DNA from 2 places in the Mesorhizobium sp. M0077 genome. Region 1 is predicted to be linked to the other one. Evidence: predicted binding sites of a transcription regulator. Region 1 holds the regulator's gene; the other holds the start of a gene.
The links. The regulator LexA, encoded in region 1, represses DNA repair genes until DNA is damaged. The targets are predictions, from matches to a motif close to TGTTCNNNNTGTGTTCNG.
Positions count from the first base shown of each region.

Region 2: a site for LexA is predicted at 1,926-1,943, ahead of NKJ57_RS11470 (YifB family Mg chelatase-like AAA ATPase). Genes of this name have one in related genera too.

Region 1 is NZ_JAMYUL010000002.1:20,824-28,322, forward strand. Features, by position in the region: gene NKJ57_RS04255 (hormone-sensitive lipase) at 1-95, opposite strand, end outside; gene NKJ57_RS04260 (AMP-binding protein) at 256-1,881, shown strand; gene kynA (tryptophan 2,3-dioxygenase) at 1,878-2,714, shown strand; gene kynU (kynureninase) at 2,820-4,067, opposite strand; gene NKJ57_RS04275 (GntR family transcriptional regulator) at 4,235-4,999, shown strand; gene lexA (transcriptional repressor LexA) at 5,205-5,987, shown strand; gene NKJ57_RS04285 (ComEC/Rec2 family competence protein) at 5,981-7,499, opposite strand, start outside.
Region 2 is NZ_JAMYUL010000004.1:338,834-346,332, forward strand. Features, by position in the region: gene NKJ57_RS11460 (glycosyltransferase family 2 protein) at 1-650, opposite strand, end outside; gene NKJ57_RS11465 (glycosyltransferase) at 723-1,787, shown strand; gene NKJ57_RS11470 (YifB family Mg chelatase-like AAA ATPase) at 2,038-3,570, shown strand; gene NKJ57_RS11475 (outer membrane protein) at 3,655-4,290, opposite strand; gene NKJ57_RS11480 (malate synthase G) at 4,476-6,644, opposite strand; gene NKJ57_RS11485 (hydantoinase/oxoprolinase N-terminal domain-containing protein) at 6,766-7,499, opposite strand, start outside.

The DNA of each region.
Region 1 (7,499 bases):
TCCCACGCGGCCGGCCAGCGATTGCTGCCGGCAATGTTGTCGCCGTTGGCGTAGGCATTGTCCCAATCGGCAACACGATGTTGGAGCATCTGCATCCCTCCCGGATGGCTTCAGTTCAGTCGACAGGAATGGCCGCCGAACAGGGCGGCGTCAATGCTGCGACCTAAAAACATTTTAGGCTTGAAACAAATTTCGACTGGTGCGATCCTGCGCCTTGTTCAGCCATGGGCGCGAGGCAGACAGGGGCAGCCGAAAATGCTTGGGCCATCAGCGCATATCGACACATTCACGCGTGACAACCTGCCGCCGCCGGAGCAATGGCCGGAGTTTTTGCTCGACGGCTTCGACTATCCCGACCACATAAATGCCGGCGTCGAATTGACCGACAGGCTGGTCGAAAGAGGCCTCGGCGACCACACCGCGCTGATCGGCAATGGCCGCCGCCGCACCTACAAGGAACTGTCCGACTGGACCAACAGGCTCGCCCATGCGTTGGTCGAGAATTACGGTGTCAAGCCGGGCAACCGGGTGCTGATCCGCTCGGCCAACAATCCGGCCATGGTCGCCTGCTGGCTGGCCGCCACCAAGGTGGGCGCGGTGGTCGTCAACACCATGCCGATGTTGCGTGCCGGCGAACTCGCCAAGATCGTCGACAAGGCGGAAATCACGGTCGCACTTTGCGATACGAGGCTGATGGACGAGATGACCGCCTGCGCCAAGGGCAATGCGTATCTCAAGCAGGTCATTGGCTTCGACGGCACGGCCAACCATGACGCGGAACTCGACCGAGCCGCCCTCGACAAGCCGGTCACCTTCACTGCCGTCAACACCGGCCGCGACGATGTCGCGCTGCTCGGCTTCACCTCCGGCACCACCGGCGTGCCGAAGGCGACGATGCATTTCCACCGCGACCTGCTGATCGTCGCCGACGCCTATGCCCGCGAAATCCTGGAGGTGACGCCCGACGACATCTTCGTCGGCTCCCCGCCCCTTGCCTTTACCTTCGGTCTTGGCGGGCTCGCCATCTTCCCCCTGCGTTTCGGCGCCGCGGCGACGCTGCTGGAACAGGCGACGCCACCCAACATGATCCACATCATCGAGACCTACAAAGCGACCATTTCCTTCACCGCTCCAACCGCCTATCGGGCCATGCTCAAGGCCATGGATCAAGGCGCTGACCTGTCCTCGCTGCGCGTCGCGGTTTCGGCGGGCGAGACGCTGCCGGCGCCTGTCTTCGAGGAATGGACTGAGAAGACCGGCAAGCCGATCCTCGATGGGATCGGCGCCACCGAGATGCTGCATATCTTCATCTCCAACCGCTTCGACGACATGAAGCCGGCCTCCACCGGCAAACCCGTCGGCGGCTATCAGGCACGCATCGTCGATGACGAGATGCGGGAGTTGCCGCGCGGCTCTACTGGCCGGCTGGCGGTGCGCGGCCCGACCGGCTGCCGCTACATGGCCGATGCCAGGCAAAAGGACTATGTCCGCGACGGCTGGAATCTCACCGGCGATACGTTCACGCAGGACGAGGATGGCTTCTTCCACTTCGCCGCGCGTTCCGACGACATGATCGTCAGCGCCGGCTACAACATCGCCGGCCCCGAGGTCGAAGCGGCGCTGCTCTCGCATCCCGACGTCGCCGAATGCGCGGTGACCGGCGCCGACGACGGTGAACGCGGCCAGATCGTCGAGGCGCATATCGTGCTTGTGCAAGGTGTTTCGCCGGACGCATTGACCGTCAAACGCCTGCAGGACCACGTCAAGGCAACGATCGCGCCCTACAAATATCCGCGTTCGGTGAAGTTCATCGACGCCTTGCCCAAAACCCAGACCGGCAAGATCCAGCGATTCCGGTTGCGCGCGGAGAAGAGCAATTGATTAAGCCGCACGATCCGGCGTCCGATGGCGCGCAGATGTCGTTCAAGGAGCGGATGTCCTACAGCGACTATCTGCAGCTGGACAAGGTGCTCGATGCGCAGGCGCCGCTGTCTTCGGCCCATGACGAGATGCTGTTCATCATCCAGCATCAGACATCGGAATTGTGGATGAAGCTCGCTTTGCACGAGATCGGCGCCGCGATCCGCTCTATCCGCGCCGACCGCCTCGAACCGAGCTTCAAGATGCTGTCTCGCGTCGCGCGCATCTTCGAGCAGCTCAACAATGCCTGGGACGTGCTGCGCACGATGACGCCAAGCGAATACACCGAGTTTCGCGACGCGCTCGGCCAATCCTCGGGCTTCCAGTCGTGGCAGTACCGCGCTATCGAGTTCATGGCCGGCAACCGCAACCTTGCCATGCTCGGGCCGCACAAGCACCGGCCCGACCTTACGGACAGGCTGGAAGCCATCCTGGCCACGCCGTCGCTCTATGACGAGGCGCTTCTGCTTTTGGCGCGCAATGGCTTCGACATCGGCGCCGACGCCAGTCGCACGGACTGGCGCGAGACGCGCGTCGAGAACGAAGAAGTGCTGGCTGCCTGGCAAACCGTCTACCGCGACCCGCAGCGCTACTGGATGCTCTACGAACTGGCCGAGAAGCTGGTCGACTTCGAGGATTATTTCCGCCGCTGGCGCTTCAACCACGTCACCACGGTCGAGCGCATCATCGGCTTGAAGCGCGGCACGGGCGGCACCTCAGGCGCCTCCTATCTGAAGAAGATGCTGGAGGTCGTGCTGTTTCCGGAGCTCTGGACGGTCCGCACCCGGCTCTAGAGCATTTCACCGTTTAACGGAAACGGCGAAATGCTCTAGCTCTTTGATTGACGCAATTTCGGACGGAAAACCGCTTCACACTTTTCCTGAAATTGCTCTAGTTTCTCAGGTAACCGCGGTCTTCACCGCGAAGCGGGCGTCCTGCCAGGCGCCGGTGCGCAAAATATCCTCCAGCGCTTCGACCGCCTGCCAGACATCGCCATAACCGACATAGAGCGGCGTGAAGCCGAAACGGATGGTCGACGGCGCCCGAAAATCGCCGATCACGCCGCGCTCGATCAGCGCCCGCATCACCTGGTAGCCATGCGGGTGGAGGAACGACACCTGGCTGCCGCGCTGGCTGCCGTCGCGAGGACTTTCCAGTTCAAGCCCGTAGGCGCCGCATCTGGCTTCGACGAGCTGGATAAACAGGTCGGTCAGCGCGATGCTTTTTCTGCGCACCGCCGCCATGTCGACGTCGTTCCAGATATCGAGCGCGCCTTTGAGCGCCCGCATCGACAGCACCGGCTGCGTTCCGCACAGGAAGCGGCGGATCCCGCTCCCAACGGCAAAGCCCTGCTCGAAGGCAAACGGCCGCGCATGGCCCCACCAGCCGCTGAGCGGCTGCCTGATGTCACCATGGTGGCGCTCGGCCGCGTAGATGAAGGCCGGCGAGCCCGGGCCGCCATTGAGGTATTTGTAGGTGCAGCCGACAGCGAAATCGGCATTGGCACGGTCGAGTTCGACCGGCAAGGCACCGGCGGTGTGGCAGAGATCCCAGATGATCAGCGCGCCGGCGTCATGTGCCTTGCGCGTCAGCGCCGCCATGTCGCGCAACTGGCCGGATTTGTAGTTGACGTGGTTGACCAGGATGACGGCAACGCTGTCGTCGATCAGATCCTCGATTGCGGCCGCGTCGACGCCCTCCAGCCGCAGCCGCGTTCCCGGCCGGGTCGAGGCGACGCCTTCGGCCATGTAGAGGTCGGTCGGGAAACTGTCGCCCTCGGCAACGATGACCGACCGATTCGGCCGCATGCCGAGCGCGGCGTGCAGCAGCTTGTAGATGTTGATCGAGGTTGTGTCGCAGACCACCGTCTGCCCGTCAGCCGCGCCGATCAGTCGTCCGAGCTGATCTCCCAGTTCCACCGGCATGTTGAACCAGCCAGCCGTGTTCCAGGCGCGAATGAGGTCGTGCGCCCATTCCTGCGTGGCGGCCTGTTGCAATTCGCTGAAGACGGCTGGTGACGCGGCACCCAGCGAATTGCCGTCGAGATAAATCACGCCTTGCGGCAAGACAAAGCGTTCACGCATGGAGCGCAGCGGATCGGCGGCATCCATTGCTTCGATTGTAGCGAGATCGGGTGTCGTGCTCATGATCCGGCGCCCCTCCATGGACAAACGCGCGCGGCGGAGCCTGCCGCCCAAACATGCCGGCGATCTTGAGTGGTCGCCCTTGAGCTGTCAAACATTATATATAATTCACCCATTGAAAGGCTTTGATATATAATGATCCGCCGAGCGTTTATGTCTGATGGATCACGATGCTGGATGACGAGCAGACCTCGAAGACGGAAGTGGCCTATCGCCTGCTCAGGCGCGATATTCTTGCGACCCGGCTGGCGCCTGCCGCGCCGTTGAAGCTGAGCACGCTGCGCAACACCTACGGCATCGGCTGGACGCCGTTGCGCGAGGCGCTGTCGCGGCTGGAGGCGGAACGGCTTGTGACCGCCATCAGCAACCGCGGGTTTGCGGTCGCTCCCGTCTCTCGGGCGGAGCTCGAGGATTTGGCGCGTGCGCGGCTGGTGGTCGAACTGCCCCTGCTGGTGGAATCGATCGAGAAGGGCGACCGTGAGTGGGAAGACGCGGTCGTTGCCGCCCACTATCGTCTCTCACGGTGCGGGTCTGTTCTCGACGATCCATCGGATGATGCGGTCGACGGGTGGTACGAAAAACACGATGCCTTCCATGCGGCGCTGCTCAGTGCCGCGACATCCAGCTGGCTGCTGCGCTTCAATGCAACGATTTCCGACCAATTGCATCGCCATCACCGCTTTCTGGGTCTGGCCCCGACGCTGCGCGCCGCCGCCGGCCGCACGGATGGACACCGGAAGGCCGTGGCGGCCCTGCGCGACGCCGTGGCGATCGAACACCATACCGCCCTGATGGAAGCGGCCCTCGATCGCGACGTCGAACGTGCGAAAACTCTGATGACCGCTCACATCGGCTACACGCTGCAGGTCTATGCCCAGAGCGAACCCGGCGCGGATGCTGCGCAGCCCCGTCCGAAAGGGAAGCGGCGATCATAGCCGACGACGCAGGGCACTTTGTCTTCGTTTCACCGCGTTGCCGGCCAACGACTACGAGCGCCGCTCGCGGTGCCGAACGTTACGCTGAACAAAACGTCAACACATTCATTAAACTTTAAAAGGTTGCGGAACACAACTGGAACAGATAGTGTTTGTTCTGGGTTTGTTTTTTCTGATTCTGGTTTCAGAACCCTTGGGGGCCGCGATGCTGACGCGCAAACAACATGAGCTTCTGATGTTCATCCATGAACGCCTGAAGGAGAGCGGAATCCCGCCGTCCTTCGACGAGATGAAGGAAGCGCTCGACCTCGCCTCCAAGTCCGGCATCCACCGACTGATCACAGCGCTTGAGGAGCGCGGTTTCATTCGCCGGCTGCCGAACCGGGCGCGCGCGCTGGAAGTGCTGCGGCTACCCGACTCGATCGCGCCAGGCCTCAACGCGGCGAGGAAGTTTTCACCGAGCGTCATTCAGGGCAGTCTTGGTCAAGCCGGCCAAGGGCAAGGCGGCCAGGGACAAGGCGGGATGGGCCAAGGCGGTCTCGGCCGCCAGATCAAGCCGGGCTCGCCGTCGCGTTCGATGTCTGCCGGCAATGACGATGCCGTTTCCTCGATTTCAATCCCGGTGATGGGACGCATCGCCGCCGGCGTGCCGATCGACGCCATCCAGCATCAGACCCATTCGATCTCGGTGCCGCCCGACATGATCATGGGCGGCGAACACTACGCGCTCGAGGTCAAGGGCGATTCGATGATCGAAGCCGGCATTTTCGACGGCGATACGGTCATCATCCGCAATGCCGACACTGCCAGCCCCGGCGAGATCGTGGTGGCGTTGGTCGACGACGAGGAAGCGACCCTGAAACGCTTCCGCCGCAAGGGCGCCTCGATCGCGCTGGAAGCCGCAAACCCGGCCTACGAAACCCGCATCTTCGGCCCCGACAGGGTCAAGGTGCAAGGCAAGCTGGTGGGGCTGATCAGGCGTTACTGAGCCGGCTTAGGTTTGTACTTTTCACGCTGCTTGTAGGGCGGCAGGCCTCGGGCTTCGCGTGAGAAGCGGCGCTGCTCGTGCCAGGGGCGATAAGGCTTGTCGACGGCGAAGTGGATCGTTGGCGCTATCGCTGCCGATTGTGGATCGAAGAAGACGGCGGCGCTGCCGTCGCGGGCGAGTTGTTTCTTCGTCACGACCAAGACCAGCGGGTCGCGGCACGGATTGTAGGCGGTGGCGTCATCGATGACGATCAGGCTCGCGAAGGCACAGGCCGGCCGCGCCGTCTTGCGGTCTTTCGCAAGCGCTACAATGGCTCCGGAAGGGTGCCGGGCGATACAGAGATCGCCGGTGCAATAGAAGGGCGAGCCGGGCGGCAGATCGAGCGGATCGAGATCGAACCGCGTATCTGTTGCCTCGAAAATCTCAGGTGGGATAATGGTTTCGGCCCGCAGCGCCCGTTTCCAATTGTCCGTGGTGAATTCGTTGGAGCGTTCGCGGTTGAGGGCGAGTTCGCCGCCACCGATCGGCATGGCCACCAGATGCGCATCCTCGGATATGAGCACGTCGGGCGTAAGCACCTGCGGCACCGTCAACAGGCCGGCCAGCGCGAAAGGCACGGCCGCCAGCCTGAGCCAGGTGGTGGCCATGGTGGCGATGACGAGGGCGACCGTCACCAGCAGCACCGAGCGGATGGAAATCAACCCGACGGCATCGACCGGCGAGCGCTCGGAAATCCAGGCCGATATGGCGATCATCGCCGTCAGGCCTTTGCCCATCACATAGAGGAACGGTCCGTCGGCGCCGAACGGCATCGCCAGCGCGCTGAGCACGGCAAACGGCATGACGATCAACGATACAATCGGCATCACGGCCAGATTGGCGATCAGGCTGAGCGGCGACACACGCTGAAAATGCCAGATGGCGAACAGCAAGGTTGCACTGCCGGCGATGATCGAGGTCATGGCGAGGCCGCCCATGGCCAGCGCGAATTTTCGCGACAGGAAGCCGACGAAGGAGCGCTTTGCCGGTGGCGTTCTCACCTTGTCGGCGCGGTAATCGGCCCAGCCGGCATAGGCGCCGACAAGGGCGGCAGTGGCGGCAAACGACATCTGGAAGCTGGGACCGACCACCTCGTGCGGCGACACCAGGATGACGGCCATGGCGGAGATCGCCAGATTGCGCATGGTGAGTGCGGCGCGATCAAACAGCACGGCGACAAGCATGACCGCCAGCATGATGAAACTGCGCTCGGCAGCCACCACGATGCCTGAAATGACGAGATAGGCGGCGATGGAGACGAGTGCTGCCACTGCTGCATATTTCTTCACCGGCCGGCGCGAGGAGAAATCCGGAAACAGCGCAAAGGCGCCGCGCAGCAACGCCATGATGGTGCCGGCAACCAGCGCCATATGCAGGCCGGAGATGGAGATGATGTGGTAGATGCCGGTGCGCCGCATCGCTTCGTTGACCTCGTCCGGGATGCCGGCGCGCACGCCGACAATCAGCGCCGCG
Region 2 (7,499 bases), on a different contig from region 1:
AATGTCGGGTCAGCTTCGGTGTCGACATGCAGGTAGCCGCTCATTTTCGGCATCGATCGCGGGTCATTCAGGTGGAATACGGGATGACCGCCCGCAAGCAGGTTGCCGGCCGTATCTATCACCACCTCATCGGAGCTCGACATTGCCGCGATACGGGTTTGGCTGAGATGCGCTCTCACATGGCATTCTATGAAGTCAGGATGCCAAGCATCGTCACCGTCAAGAAAGGAGATCAGGGGCCCGGCTGTCGCGTCAAGCCCGGTCATCATTGCTGTCAACTGCCCGCCATTTTGCAGTCGGGGCAGAAAGCGGAAACGACTGTCGCCAAGCTGGGACAGACACTCTTCAATCCTTCGGCGGGAACCGTCGGTCGAAAAATCATCGACCACCACGCATTCGAACGCAGTGTATGTCTGCGCCGCTACGGATCGGATCGCAGTGTCGATGAATGCCTCTTGATTGAAACAGCCTACGCAAACGGATACGGTTGGTAGCGCGATGTGAGAACCAGCTCCGCTTGGGACGATGTTTTCTTTCAAGAGGCGCTTCTCCGTACACCAGATTTGATCGCCTGAGATATTCCGTCGATCAAATGGCGGTGTTTCTTTGCCAAATTTCTCTCTATCGAAGCGAGTTTTCTCCGCACTCAAGATCGCAATTGCCGCATGTTGACCCTACAGCACGGGTATCGCCCTCCTACCAAATTCGAGATTGTCAGAGCCATGCTGCGTCATGGCCACAAAGTCAGAAAGGGGCACCCTTCCGCGAAGTCGCAACCTGCTCTTCAGGCCAGTTTGCTGTCTGACGATCCGTTCATATCCTATTCGGGAATGTCCGGTACGCCGCTCGGATTAGCAAGTCATATGCCTTTCCTTCCACGCGGCCACCGCGCCTGGTTTCTCATCTCGCCAACCTGGTCCATCGAAAACAGTGCTAGCGTCAAAACCATCCGGACCTATGCCGTTCTGCATAGACTCAAGAACCCCCGTCACTCGCTAATCTTCCTATCCAACACTCAGGCCGAGGCTGATCTGTTGAATCAGTCCGGCGAGGCCGCCGTCCTGCACAACAAGACGTCGACAACCTCCGAACACATATTCAGGCCTCTCGATGACGTCCCTGTAGAATTTGATGCAATCTACAATGCGCAGCTGGCTCCGTGGAAGCGCCATGACTTGTCGCTTGGCATCCAGCGTTGCGCATTTGTCTTCTATCGAGATTCAAGCGGATCCTCCACGACGGAGTCGGAAAGAGCGCGAATAAATCGGCATAGGGAGCTCGCGCCGCATCACGTCTTTATCAACGAGTTTGACGGCACCGGCAAGCCTGTCCGATTGGCACCGGCTCAGGTGAACACGCATCTAAATCGTGCAGCCGTGGGAATCTGTCTCTCTCACCTGGAAGGACCAATGTTCGCCAGCACGGAATATCTTCTCGCGGGGCTTCCAGTGGTCACGACGCCGAACCATGGCGGCCGAGACCTTTATCTGGATGACGACTATTCGCTCACAGTTCCACCCGATCCTCGATCCATCGCGGAGGCTGTCTTAGCGCTGAAGGAGCGACGAATTCCCCGGGATTACATTCGTTCGCAAACTTTGAAACGAATCGAACGAGACCGCGGGCGGTTCATAGACCTTGTAAACGAGATTTTTCTGGAGAGCGGCTCTTCGCGCCGGATCGCCCTGCCTTGGCCTTTCAGATATCCTGTCATGGAGTGGCTTCCACCGCAGGTCGCGATCGATCGATCGCTTTCAGGTTCGGTCGATGCCTTCATCACCGCTTAGAAGCAACACCCTCAGATCGCCGAAGGGCCTAGTCGCCCTTGTTAAACGCGGTCGAGGAGGCGGAGCAGCCGTTCCATTTTGCTTGGCCATCTTCCTTTTTTGCAACCGGCACAGCGCGCTGCAGCCACCACGAATGCATGTTCCTGTAATGTTCTTGCCTTGGCCTGAAATCTATGGTTGTCTTGTCCTGACGTCGCTCGCGGTCTGAACCACAAGGCCGAGGCGAGCCGATATCCGGGGGCAGAGCAAGATGGTGGCGCGGGTTCGCACGGTTGCTTTCCAGGGCATCGAGGCCGTGCCGGTCGATGTCCAGGTGATGATCGCGCCGGGCAAGGTCGGCATGCAGATTGTCGGCCTGGCCGACAAGGCGGTGGCCGAAAGCCGCGAGCGGGTGCAGGCGGCGCTGCACGCGTCGGGGCTGTCGATGCCGTCGAAGAAGGTGACGGTCAACCTGGCGCCTGCCGATCTGCCCAAGGAAGGCAGCCATTACGACCTGCCGATCGCGCTCGGCCTGATGGCGGCACTCGGCGCCATTCCGGGCGATATGCTGGCGTCTTATGTCGTGCTGGGCGAATTGTCGCTCGACGGCACCATTGCCGCGGTTGCCGGTGCGCTGCCGGCGGCGATCGGCGCCAATGCCGAGGGAAAAGGCCTGATCTGCCCGTTCGGTTGCGGGCCGGAAGCGGCCTGGGCGGGCAAGGATTTCGACATATTGGCGCCACGCAGCCTGATTGCCATCGCCAATCATTTTCGCGGCACGCAGGTGCTGTCGCGGCCCGAGCCCGGCATCCATGTCTCGGCGCGCGACCTGCCCGACCTCTGCGACATCAAGGGCCAGGAAAGCGCCAAGCGGGCGCTGGAAGTGGCGGCGGCCGGCGGCCACAATCTGTTGATGGTCGGGCCTCCCGGCTCGGGAAAATCGATGCTGGCGCAGAGGCTGCCCTCAATTCTGCCGCCACTGGCGCCCAAGGAACTTCTTGAAGTCTCGATGATCGCCTCGGTGGCCGGCGAACTCGGCGAAGGCAAATTGACCGACCGACGGCCGTTCCGCGCCCCGCACCATTCGGCCTCGATGGCGGCGATGGTCGGCGGCGGCATAAGGGCACGGCCGGGCGAAGTATCGCTTGCCCATAACGGCGTGCTGTTCCTCGACGAGTTTCCCGAATTCACGCCGCAGACCTTGGATGCGCTGCGCCAGCCGCTGGAGACCGGCGACTGCATGATCGCGCGCGCCAACCACCGCGTCACCTATCCAGCGCGCATCCAGCTGGTAGCGGCGATGAACCCGTGCCGTTGCGGCATGGCCGGCGAGCCCGGCTATCGCTGCCTGCGCGGCGAACGCTGCCGCACCGACTACCAGGCGCGCATCTCAGGCCCGCTGCTCGACCGCATCGACCTCAGGATCGAGGTACCGGCTGTCTCGGCCGCCGACCTGATCCGGCCCGACCGGGCGGAGAAGAGCGCGGCGGTCGCCCAGCGCGTGGCGCGCGCCCGCACCATCCAGCGCGAGCGGTTCGAGCGGCTGGGCGTCACCAGCGCCACCACCAACGCCCATTGCTCGCCTTCTGTCATCGAGGACATCGCCGCGCCGGACGCAGCCGGCCTGTCGCTGCTGAAAGACGCCAGCGAGAAACTCGGCTTTTCTGCGCGCGCCTATCACCGCGTGCTTAAAGTGGCGCGCACACTGGCCGACCTCGACGCCAGCGAGGCCGTCGGCCGCATCCACCTGGCCGAGGCGATTTCCTACCGCATGATGTCGGAGCGGGTAGCGCAGGCGGCGTGACGAAGCCTAGCCTGCTTTGTCGGGATGGCTAGCTGTCCGCCCGGACCGATATCAAGAACCGATGATGTCTGGCTTTGCTAAAAGTCAGAACTTGTAGGCGAAGGCTGCGCGAACGACGCTGAAATTCGTCTTCACGTTGTAAGGATCGACGGGATCGAACCCGAAATCCTTCTTGCCGAGGTCGACGTATAGATATTCCGCGCGAACGGTCCAATTGTTGTTGAAAGCATATTCCGCACCGCCGCCGACCGCATATCCGGTCTGAAGCTTGGTTTCGGTTTCGTTGAAGACATGTTCGTCGATCTTGACATTGCCTACGGCAAGGCCAGCGGTGACATAGGGCAGAAACTGATCGAATGCGTAGCCGACGCGACCCCGGATCGTCCCGTAGGCATCCAGACTTGCACGCGCAAAAAGACCGCCGTCGTCGAATTCCTGCTTGAAGCCCAGATAATTTATGTCGCCTTCGATACCGAAAACCCACGGGCCGGATTGATAGTTGGCACCGACCAGGACACCGCCGGTGAAGTCGCTGATGTCGGCCGATCCAGTGATGCCTATGAAGTTGCCGTCGATATTGCCAAAGGCGCCACCCGCATTCGCGCCGATGTAAAAGCCGGTCCATGAATAGGTGGAGGCTACCGGTTCAACGAAATCCGCTGCATTGGCCCCGGTCACAGTCATGCCCGCAACCAGCAAAATTCCTGCAAAAAGCCGCATGGATGTCCCCGACCCGACCATCAATTGATCAATGTCTTAGCAATACACCCAAATCCTTGCGAAACCTGTGTCAAAACAGTCACGCTGCAGGCTAAATTAGTGATTGCAGGCAATGGAGGCAGCGTCTTCCCACGAGTGCGGTCGCGAAGCTGCGCAGCCTCAGCCGACGCCTTTCCGCCGCAGGATCAGGCCCGCTCTTTCGCCTTCAGCTCCAGCCGCCGTGCGTGCAGCACCGGTTCCGTATAGCCATTCGGCTGTTCGCGGCCTCTAAACACCAGGTCGCAGGCGGCGTGGAAGGCGATGGAATTGTCGAAATCGGTGGCCATCGGGCGGTAGAGCGGGTCGCCGGCGTTCTGCAGGTCGACGATCGCCGCCATGCGCCGCAGCGAATCCATCACCTGGATCTGCGAGCACACCTTGTGGTGCAGCCAGTTGGCGATGTGCTGCGAGGAGATCCGCAGCGTGGCGCGGTCTTCCATCAGGCCGACATCGTTGATGTCGGGCACTTTCGAGCAGCCGACGCCCTGGTCGATCCAGCGCACGACATAGCCAAGAATACCTTGCGCATTATTGTCGAGTTCGCGCTGGATCTCGTCGGGGGTCCAGTTCGGCCGCACCGCCACCGGCACCGACAATATATCATCGAGCTTCGCCTTCGGCCGGCTCTTGAGCGCCGCCTGGACGGCATGGACATCGACCTTGTGATAGTGCGTGGCGTGCAACGTCGCCGCCGTCGGCGACGGCACCCAGGCGGTGCTGGCGCCGGCCTTGGGATGCGCGATCTTCTGTTCCAGCATCGCCGCCATCAGATCGGGCATCGCCCACATGCCCTTGCCGATCTGGGCATGGCCGGCCAGCCCGCATTCGAGCCCGGCGTCGACATTCCACGCCTCATAGGCGGAAATCCAGGCGGCCTGCTTCATGTCGCCCTTGCGGATCATCGGGCCGGCTTCCATCGAGGTGTGGATCTCGTCGCCGGTGCGGTCGAGGAAGCCGGTGTTGATGAACACGACGCGTTCCCTGGCGGCGCGGATCGCCTCCTTGAGGTTGACGGTGGTGCGCCGCTCCTCGTCCATGATGCCCATCTTGATGGTGTTTTTGGCCATACCGAGCAGCGCTTCGACGCGGTCGAAAATCTCGACTGCGAAGGCGACTTCCTCCGGCCCATGCATCTTCGGCTTCACCACGTACATCGAGCCCGCGCGGGAGTTCATCCGCCGCCCTTTGGCGCCGACATCGTGCAGCGCGATCAGCGCCGTCAGCGCCGCATCCATGATGCCTTCCGGCACCTCGTTGCCATCGCGGTCGAGGATGGCCGGATTGGTCATCAGGTGGCCGACGTTTCTCACCAGCATCAGCGAGCGGCCGGGCAAGCTCAGCGCGCCACCACTGGGCGCGGTCCAGGCGCGGTCCGGATTGAGCTTGCGCGTGAAGGTTTTGCCGCCCTTGCTGATTTCCTCCGCCAGATCGCCCTTCATCAGGCCGAGCCAGTTGCGGTAGACGATGACCTTGTCCTCGGCATCCACCGCCGCGACCGAATCCTCGCAGTCCTGGATGGTGGTCAGCGCCGATTCCAGGATCACGTCGGCAATGCCGGCCGGGTCGGTGCGGCCGATCTGGTTGGTGCGGTCGATGAGGATCTCGATGTGCAGGCCGTTCTGGACCAGCAGGATGGCTTCCGGGTTGGCGCCGTCACCGCGATAGCCGGCAAATTGTTTCGGGTTGGCCAGCGTCGTGCCGCTGGCGCCGGCGCCGAGCCGCAAGGTGCCACCCGAAACCGTCAGCCCGTTCACGCCGGCCCATTTGCCCGAGGTGAGCGGCACGGACTCGTCCAGAAAACTCTTCGCCCAGGCAACCACCTTGGCGCCGCGCACGGGGTTGAAGCTTTTGCCCTTCTCGGCGCCACCGGTCTCGGCAATAGCGTCGGTGCCGTAGAGCGCATCGTAGAGCGAGCCCCAGCGGGCATTGGCGGCGTTGATCGCATAACGCGCATTCATCACCGGCACCACCAGCTGCGGCCCGGCAACGGTGGCGATCTCGGGGTCGACATTGTCGGTCGACACGGAAAAGGCCGGCCCTTCGGGCACGAGATAGCCGATCTCACGCAAGAAGCTTTTGTAGGCCTCCATATCGATGGGCGCGCCATTGGCGCGGTGCCAGGCGTCGATCTGTTCCTGCATGGCGTCGCGTTTGGCCAACAACGCCCGGTTCTTCGGCGCGAGATCATGGACGATGGCCGAAAAGCCGTTCCAGAAGACGTCGGCGGCAATGCCGGTACCCGGCAGCGCTTCGCCGACAAAGTCATGCAGTTCGCGGGCAATCCGCAATCCGGCGATCTCGACGCGATCGGTCATCAGGGCTTCTCCAGATGAAAGGCTTTGCGGCCTTTGGCATGTCGGGGGTGAGGGGTCAATTCAGCTTAGGGTGAAGGCGGGGAATTTGAAGCTGCTGATCTCCCCCCTCGTGGGGGAGATCCTAAACCGCAATCCTCGGCCGACCCGATGCAACCGCCACCACATGCGCTTCGATAAACATCCGTTGGGCCTCAACCGTAGACACCTTGAACTCGGTCGAAACTTCTATCTCAGCGTTGTCGGTGCCGGCATCCTTCGCCCGCTCGGCCACAATCGCCCGCACATCAGCCTCCGCTGCCGCGATCGCCTCGGCCTCGTCCGTGAAGTCGCGCACCGTTTGCCCCGACGCCAAACGAAACAAACCTTCCCTGGGCTGGCTGACGCGGGCTTCGGCGGAGACGCGGACCTGGCCGACGACGGCGCCGAGCGCGTTGGCGACATCGGTATCCTCCGGCACCACGCACTCATTACCGACCAGCTCGGCCAAGCCGGCATAGTGCAGCGGCGCCGAGGCGCCGAGGCCAATGACCGGACGATCGAGCGCGACGCTGAGCCTTGCGATGCCGGGATGGGAATCGACGGCGCGCTGCACCAGCGCATGCGCGACGGTGGCGGCGCCATCCAGCCCATCCTCGGCAAAGGCTGTCTCCAGAATGTATTCTGCCGACCAGCGCGTGAGCGTCAGCAGCACGCGTTCGGAAATCACCTCCGGAGACGGCGCGATGTACTGGCCTCGCCCATCACGCTTGCGGGCAAACAGTTCGGCGGCGAGCCGGGCCGCAAGCGGGTCCCAGTTGGCCTGCTTGCCGAGCACATGGGCGGCGTCCGAGGGGGTGAAGCCCGAGATATGCACAA